DNA from 2 places in the Serratia liquefaciens ATCC 27592 genome. Region 1 is predicted to be linked to the other one. Evidence: predicted binding sites of a transcription regulator. Region 1 holds the regulator's gene; the other holds the start of a gene.
What was found. Region 1 encodes PhoB, which activates phosphate uptake and scavenging genes when phosphate is short. Its sites were predicted from a motif close to CTGTCATAAAACTGNCNNAT; they were not measured.
Positions count from the first base shown of each region.

Region 1 (4,215 bases):
GCCAGCCGCCGCTCAAAGACCTCGGTGACGCTCAGTTCGTTGAGCGTTTCTTTGTCTTGCTGTTCAATGGCCTGGCGACGCTGCTCCTTACTGCGGCGCAGCAGCACGACCTCTACTGGTAGTTGATCGGCCAGCAGCTGAATGCGACGCTGAATGTCGCTAAGGTAATCCTGGGTCGCCACTTCGATATCCAGCCATACCGGTAATTCACCCTGATAATCGGCGAACAGCCGTAATTGTTGCTCGATCTGCGCCAAATCTCCCTTAATGAGCTGCATTGGTTGGAAGCTTGGGATCTCCAACGCGCTGACTTGCTGCAGGGCACCCGCCGCGAAATCCACCATAAACACGCTTTTGGCCTTGCCCAACTCGTCAAAACTGAGCGGGATAGGGGAGCCGCTGTAGCGAATATGTTCAGATTTGGCGACGTTTTGCGCGCGATGAATATGCCCCAGCGCGATGTAATCGGCCGGCGGGAACGCTTGTGCGGGGAAGGCGTCCAGCGTACCAATATAGATGTCGCGCACCGAGTCGGACGTGGTGACGCCGACGGTGGTCAGATGGCCGGTAGCGACGATGGGCAGCGGCAAGCCCAGCGCATCACGGCGCGCACAGGCGGCCTGGTACAGGGTGTGATAGTGGTCGGCGATAGACTCTTGCAGCGCCTGCTGTTTTTGCACCCCGGACTCACCGGCGCGGCTGGTGAGCAGATCGCGCGGGCGCAGAAAAGGAATGGCGCACAATACCGCACCCGGTTGGCCGTCGCGTTGATTCAGCACCAGCACCTGTTGTTCGATTTCGCTCTGCGCATTGGCGATCACGGTGGTATTCAGGCAGGAAAGTAATTCACGCGATTCATTTAAGGTGGCCACGGAGTCGTGATTGCCGCCCAACACCACCAACTGGCAGCCGGTACGCTGCAGTTCCACCACGAAGCGGTTATACAGCTCGCGGGCGTAGCTTGGCGGCGAGCCGGTATCGAACAGATCCCCGGCGACGATCAGCGCGTCCACCTGGTGTTGTTCGATCTGTTCGATCAGCCAGCGCAGAAAGGCCTGATGCTCGGCGGCGCGGCTTTTGGTGAAAAAGTACTGGCCAAGATGCCAGTCAGAGGTGTGGATCAGGCGCATGACACTCCCGGGGCGATAGGGTAATGGCGGTGATTATAAAGGGCGTTGCGGCGGCTGTCGTGACGCAATCATTATGACAACTGAATGATTTTTCTTTGACGTTGGAAATAATCGCTATGCTTACTGCCTATAACAGCCCGCTTTTTTCATAAAAGTGTCACAAAACTGACGCATAATGGCGCCCGCAATCAACTGTGATCGCTAACACATTGGCAGGATTGACGATGGCAAGACGCATACTGGTGGTGGAAGACGAAGCGCCGATCCGTGAGATGGTGTGCTTTGTGTTGGAACAGAATGGTTACCAACCGTTGGAAGCTGAGGATTATGACAGCGCCGTGACGCGCCTGTCTGAGCCGTTCCCTGATTTAGTGTTGCTCGACTGGATGTTACCCGGGGGATCCGGCATTCAGTTTATTAAACATATGAAACGTGAAGCGCTGACCCGCGATATTCCGGTGATGATGTTGACCGCGCGCGGTGAAGAAGAAGACCGGGTGCGCGGCCTGGAAGTCGGGGCGGATGATTACATCACCAAACCCTTCTCACCGAAGGAACTGGTGGCGCGCATCAAGGCGGTAATGCGCCGTATTTCACCGATGGCGGTGGAAGAAGTGATTGAAATGCAAGGGCTGAGCCTGGACCCTTCCTCACACCGCGTGATGGCTAACGAACAAGCGCTGGATATGGGGCCGACCGAGTTCAAGCTGTTGCACTTCTTTATGACCCATCCTGAACGTGTTTATAGCCGTGAGCAGTTGCTTAATCACGTCTGGGGCACTAACGTTTATGTGGAAGACCGCACCGTTGACGTGCACATCCGTCGGCTCCGTAAGGCGTTAGAGACCAGTGGTCATGACAAAATGGTTCAAACCGTTCGGGGCACCGGCTACCGATTCTCAACGCGCTACTGATCGCGCCGCGCTGGAGAATATGCCGTGTTAGAACGTCTATCCTGGAAGAGGCTGGCCCTGGAGCTGGCCCTTTTCTGCCTGCCTGCCTTACTGTTGGGGCTGATTTTCGGTTATCTGCCCTGGCTGCTGCTGGCCTCCGTGCTGGCGGCGTTGGTATGGAATTTCTACAATCAACTCAAACTTTCCCACTGGCTGTGGGTTGACCGCAGCATGACGCCGCCGCCTGGCCGCTGGAGCTGGGAACCGCTGTTTTACGGCTTGTATCAGATGCAGCAACGGAACCGTCGTCGGCGCCGTGAGCTGGCGCTGTTGATCAAACGCTTCCGTAGCGGAGCGGAATCGCTGCCCGATGCGGTAGTGATGACTACCGTCGAAGGCAATATCTTTTGGTGCAACGGGCTGGCGCAGCATTTGCTGGGTTTCCGCTGGCCGGAAGACAATGGCCAGCACATTCTCAACCTGTTGCGTTATCCGGAGTTCAGTCACTATCTGCAACAGCAGGAGTTCTCCCGCCCTTTGACGCTGCAACTGAATAACGAGCATTACGTCGAGTTTCGTGTGATGCCCTACTCCGAAGGGCAATTATTGATGGTAGCCCGCGATGTGACCCAGATGCGTCAACTGGAAGGGGCTCGGCGCAACTTCTTCGCTAACGTCAGCCACGAGCTGCGCACGCCGCTGACGGTATTGCAGGGTTACCTGGAAATGATGAGCGACGAAGAGCTGGATGGTTCGCTGCGCGGTAAGGCGTTGGGCACCATGCAGGAGCAGACTCGCCGCATGGACGGACTGGTCAAGCAACTGCTGACGCTGTCGCGCATCGAGGCGGCGCCTAACGTTGAAATGAACGAGCGGGTTGATATCCCCCTGATGTTGCGGGTGTTACAACGTGAGGCGCAATCGCTGAGCGGCGGCAACCACGAAATCACCTTCCGGGTGAATGAGCAGTTGAAAGTGTTCGGTAACGATGACCAACTTCGCAGTGCGGTGTCGAATCTGGTGTATAACGCCGTCAATCATACGCCGAAAGGCACCAATATTGAGGTCAGCTGGCAGCAGACGCCAAGCGGCGCGCAGTTTCAGGTCAGTGATAATGGGCCGGGTATCGCGGCCGAACATATTCCCCGTTTGACCGAACGCTTCTACCGCGTTGACAAAGCTCGTTCACGCCAGACCGGCGGCAGTGGGCTGGGGTTGGCGATCGTCAAGCATGCGCTCAGTCACCACGATGCGCGGCTGGAGATCCTTAGCGAGCAGGGCATCGGCACCCGATTTATCTTTACCTTGCCTAACCGGTTGATTGTTCCCGCAGCTTTGTCAGAGAATGCGGTGAAAAATTAACGCGAGAGGCTGGCATGATCCGAATCACCCGAGGGCTGTTGCTTTGCCTGGCGCTGTTGGCAAGCCGAGGCGCGCTGGCACAGCCGGATGGCATGCTGTCCGGCAACCTGTCTAGCGTCGGCTCCGATACGCTGGCGAACCTGATGGCGCTGTGGGCGCAGGACTTCAGCCAGCATTATCCCAACGTTAATCTGCAAATCCAGGCCGCCGGTTCCTCCACGGCGCCAACCGCATTGGCGGCTGGTGCAGCGCAGCTTGGCCCGATGAGTCGCCCGATGAAGGCCGCGGAAGTCTCTGCATTCGAGCATCGTTACGGTTATGCGCCGTTGGCGGTACCGGTCGCGGTCGATGCGCTGGTGGTGCTGGTGCATCAGGACAATCCGCTGCGCGGTCTAAATCTGCAGCAGCTCGACCGAATTTTCTCCGCGACTCTGCGCTGTGGCGAGAGCCAGCCTCTGACGAGGTGGGGGGAACTGGGGCTGGCCGGTGATTGGCAACAGCGTGCGCTGCAACGTTTTGGACGTAATTCGGCCTCCGGCACCTACGGCTATTTCAAACTGCGTGCGCTGTGCGGCGGCGATTTTATGCCGCGCGTCAATGAGCTGCCGGGCTCGGCTTCAGTCGTGCAGGCGGTGGCCGGTTCGCTGAACAGTATCGGCTATGCCAGCATCGGTTTTCGCGCCAGCGGCGTACGGCTGTTGCCGTTAGCGGAGACCGGCCAAAACTATGTGACGCCAAATGACGCCAACGTGCGTAACGGCAGCTATCCGTTGTCGCGCTATCTGTATATTTACATTAATAAAGCGCCCAACCAGCCGCTGGAGCCGCTG
Region 1 is NC_021741.1:962,600-966,814, forward strand. Features, by position in the region: gene sbcD (exonuclease subunit SbcD) at 1-1,130, opposite strand, end outside; gene phoB (phosphate response regulator transcription factor PhoB) at 1,355-2,044, shown strand; gene phoR (phosphate regulon sensor histidine kinase PhoR) at 2,069-3,385, shown strand; gene M495_RS04445 (PstS family phosphate ABC transporter substrate-binding protein) at 3,400-4,215, shown strand, end outside.

Region 2 (4,215 bases), 1.1 Mb from region 1:
CGGTTCCGTAGGTGTTTTTCGCCATGCCCGGTTGAACGCACAGCTGGCCGTACAGCGCCGCCTGCTGGTCACCGGCGATACCGGCGATAGGAATACGCGTACCGCCTTTACCACCGATGTTGGTCTGGCCATACACTTCAGAAGAAGGACGGACTTTAGGCAGCATGGCGCGTGGGATATCCAGCGCTTCCAGCATGCGGTCATCCCAATCCAGCTCATGGATGTTGAACATCATGGTACGTGAGGCGTTGGTGTAATCGGTCACATGCACCCGCCCTTGGGTCATTTTCCACACCAGCCAGGTATCGACGGTACCGAACAGCAGCTCGCCGCGTTTGGCGCGTTCGCGGGCGCCTTCAACGTTGTCGAGGATCCATTTTACCTTGGTGCCGGAGAAGTACGGGTCAACCACCAGGCCGGTGTTGTGACGGATGTATTCTTCCAGGCCGTCACGCTTGAGCTTTTCGCAGATGTCGGCGGTGCGGCGGCATTGCCAGACGATGGCGTTGTAAATTGGTTTGCCGGTCTCTTTTTCCCAGACGATGGTGGTTTCACGCTGGTTGGTGATGCCGATACCGGCGATCTGATCGGAATTGATATCGGCTTTCGCCAGCACTTCCACCAGCGTGGAGCTCTGTGATGACCAGATCTCCATAGGATCATGCTCAACCCAGCCGGCTTTTGGGTAAATCTGCGTGAACTCGCGCTGGGATACCGCAACAATGTTGGCATCGTGGTCGAGCACTACGGCACGTGAACTGGTGGTACCCTGGTCGAGAGCAACAATGTATTTTTTTTCTACAGTCATGATCTTAGTCCTGCTGTGTTGTTAACCGTTTTAAAACTGTGCCAATCACGCTTTACGCTGCTGGGCCTTGGCGGCGGGTTGTTCTTCGTCTACACAAACGTCACACGGCAGATTGCGGCCAATGAGCATGCGGTAGCCGAAGGCACCCAGGCAGGCACCGATGATTGGACCAAAGATTGGCACCAGGAAGTACGGAATATCACGCGCACCGGTGAAGGCCACTTTGCCCCAGCCGGCCAGATAAGCGAACATTTTCGGGCCGAAGTCACGCGCCGGGTTCAGCGCAAAGCCAGTTAATGGTCCCATAGAGGCGCCGATCACGGCAATCAGAATACCGATCAACAGCGGGGCCAACGGGCCGCGCGGGATGCCGTTGCCGTCATCGGTCAGTGCCAGGATCAGGCACATCAGGATTGCGGTAATGACCGTTTCAACCAGGAACGCCTGGCCAACGGAAATGTGCGCATTCGGGTAGGTAGAGAAGATGCCGGCCAGGGCCAGGCTTTCGTCGCTGCCGCGTACCATATGATTGGCCGCTTCGAAATCGAAGAACAGGTTGTAGTACAACCCGTAGACCAGGGCTGCTGCACAGAAGGCTCCGGCGATCTGCGCGACAATGTAAGGCAGTACTTTGCGTCCGTCAAAGCAGGCGAACAACCACAGCGCAATGGTCACGGCCGGGTTGAGGTGCGCGCCGGAGATGGCAGCGGTCAGATAGATGGCCATGGCGACGCCTAGGCCCCAAATGATACTGATTTCCCATTGGCCGAAGCTGGCGCCTGCCAGTTTCAGCGCGGCAACGCAGCCTACGCCAAAAAAGATCAACAGACCGGTGCCGAGGAACTCAGCGATGCACTGGCCTTTTAGGGTCGGACTGGTGGTTTGGCTCATAATGTTGTTGTCCTGCAAAACGGCGGTTATAGGTTTATAGGCTCGGAAGGTGTATCGATCCGTCCTAGGGGTACAGTTTTTTTCATCTCGTCCAATTATTAATTGAGGACGTGATGTAAATTTATCGTTAACGAACATAAACGAGAAATAGCGAAATCAAAATGTGTGTGCTTCGTCATAAAATTGAGCGAATTCGCGTCGTTTTGTGTTCTTTCTGCTCCATAAAACTGTGATCTGACCAGTGCTTTTATCCCCGACTGTTAACAAATCAATTTATGACCGAGAGGCATTTTCGGTTTTTGCTGATGGTGGGGGCAGGAAAATTGCAACAGACTGCGCGATGAGCCGGATGTTGCTAGACAGCCGGGGACAGGCTACTTACAATCGTTTTTATCGAAAGAAGCGTTTTATCGAGACAGGCGCGTTATTTTCAATAAAAGCGTGTGTCACTTGGCGCGATGCATATTCGCAGCAGTTGCAACCTGAGTTGCGGCCGTTACCTATAGATGTACGCCTTGCTATCATGAGGGGACTGAAGAATGTCATTTGAAGTATTTGAGAAATTGGAATCAAAAGTTCAGCAGGCGATCGATACCATCACCCTGCTGCAGATGGAAATTGAAGAGCTGAAAGAAAAAAACAATACTCTGTCTCAGGAAGTTCAGGCTGCCTCCGGCAACCAGGAATCGCTGGTACGCGAGAACCAGCAACTGAAAGAAGAGCAGCACGTATGGCAAGACCGCCTGCGCGCGCTGTTGGGCAAAATGGAAGAAGTCTGATTCCGTATTGCACGATCGAAAAGGGCGCCTGAGGCGCCCTTTTTCATGTCGGAAGATTACTCTATATCGAGCGGGTCTTCGGACAGAATAATACCGGTGTTGTCGGCATACAGATGATCGCCGGAGAAGAAGGTCACGCCGCCAAAGTTTACGCGGATGTCGCTTTCGCCGATGCTTTCACTGGCTGCGCCGACCGGAATGGCCGCCATCGCCTGAATGCCGATGTCCAGTTCTTCCAGATCGTCCACCTGGCGTACCGCACCGTAAACCACGATGCCTTCCCATTCGTTCTGGGTAGCCAAGCGCGCCAGTTCTGCGTTGATCAGGGCACGGCGAACCGAACCACCGCCATCAATCACCAGAACACGGCCGCGACCGTTTTCTTCAAGCAGCTCGAATAACAGGCCGTTATCCTCAAAGCATTTCACCGTAGTGATTTGCCCGCCAAATGAAGTACGCCCGCCAAAATTGGAGAATAGAGGTTCAACAACGTTTACCTCTTCATGATAGATGTCGCAAAGTTCGGAAGTATCGTATTTCATAGGATTTTACGTCTGTTTGCCGCTGGAATAACCAGTATATCCCTTTATCCGCCCTGTTGGCAAAATCATCAGTTCGATGGCTAACTGAGCACCACGCCAATCGCGAACAACACATTGGCCAACAGCGCCGCTTTGACCATATGTTCCAGCATCGGGCGCATGCCTGCCGGCGTTGGATCGCGTAACACGCGCAGGCCGTGGCGCACCAGTAACGGGATAGCCAGGACAAACAGCCAGCCCCACGGACTATGCAGGTTAAGCAGCGTGAACAGCGCGAAGCAGGCTACTGCGCCGATCAGCAGCGCCACGTGGTAATAGCGTGCATTCTGTGGCCCAAGGCGTACTGCCAGCGTATTTTTGCCGTTGGCGCGGTCGCTTTCGATATCGCGCAAATTATTGATGTTCAGCACCGCGGTGGCCAGCAGGCCGCAGGCCGTGGCCGGCAACATCACGATACTGTCGAACGCATGGGTTTGCAGGTAGTAGGTGCCCGCTACGCTCAGCCAGCCGAAGAACACCAGCACCGAAATATCGCCCAGCCCCAGATAGCCATAGGGTTTGGTGCCGACGGTATAGGTAATGGCGGCGACGATAGACAGCCCGCCCAGCACCAGGAAGCCCACCACGTCGCTGGGTTGTTCGCAGGCCACGGCGATCAATGAACAGCCGGCAATCGCGATCAATACTACCGTCACCACCAGCGCGCGCTTCATTTGTGCCTGGGTGATCATGCCTTTCTGCATGCCGCGCAACGGCCCGATGCGATCTTCTTTATCGCTGCCTTTTACCGCATCGCCATAGTCGTTCGCCAGGTTGGAGAGGATTTGCAGCAGGCCAGCAGTCAGGAGTGCCAGCAGCGCCACGCCGGGTTTCAGGCTGCCTTGCCAGGCGGCAATGGCGGAACCGACGACGATCGAGGCAAAGGCCAGCGGCAGGGTGCGCGGTCGTAAACTTTCAAGCCAGGCTCTGGCCGGGGAGGTGGTAGTTGATGAGCTCATTTTTCGCTTCAGAGTTAGTGGCTGTGTCCGTTAGAAATAATTGTGGGAGGCAATGCCTCCCACAGATGACTGACTGGACATGATTGAGCGATTATAGGATAAAACGACTCAAATCTTCATCCGCTACCAGTTCATCCAGATGATTACGTACGTAATCCGCATCAATTGTAATGGATTGACCATTAATTTCACTCGCA
Region 2 is NC_021741.1:5,076,235-5,080,449, reverse strand. Features, by position in the region: gene glpK (glycerol kinase GlpK) at 1-808, opposite strand, end outside; gene M495_RS23625 (MIP/aquaporin family protein) at 854-1,699, opposite strand; gene zapB (septal ring assembly protein ZapB) at 2,239-2,478, shown strand; gene rraA (ribonuclease E activity regulator RraA) at 2,535-3,020, opposite strand; gene M495_RS23605 (1,4-dihydroxy-2-naphthoate polyprenyltransferase) at 3,101-4,018, opposite strand; gene hslU (HslU--HslV peptidase ATPase subunit) at 4,110-4,215, opposite strand, start outside.
Region 2: a site for PhoB is predicted at 1,916-1,935, ahead of M495_RS23625 (MIP/aquaporin family protein). Genes of this name have one in related genera too.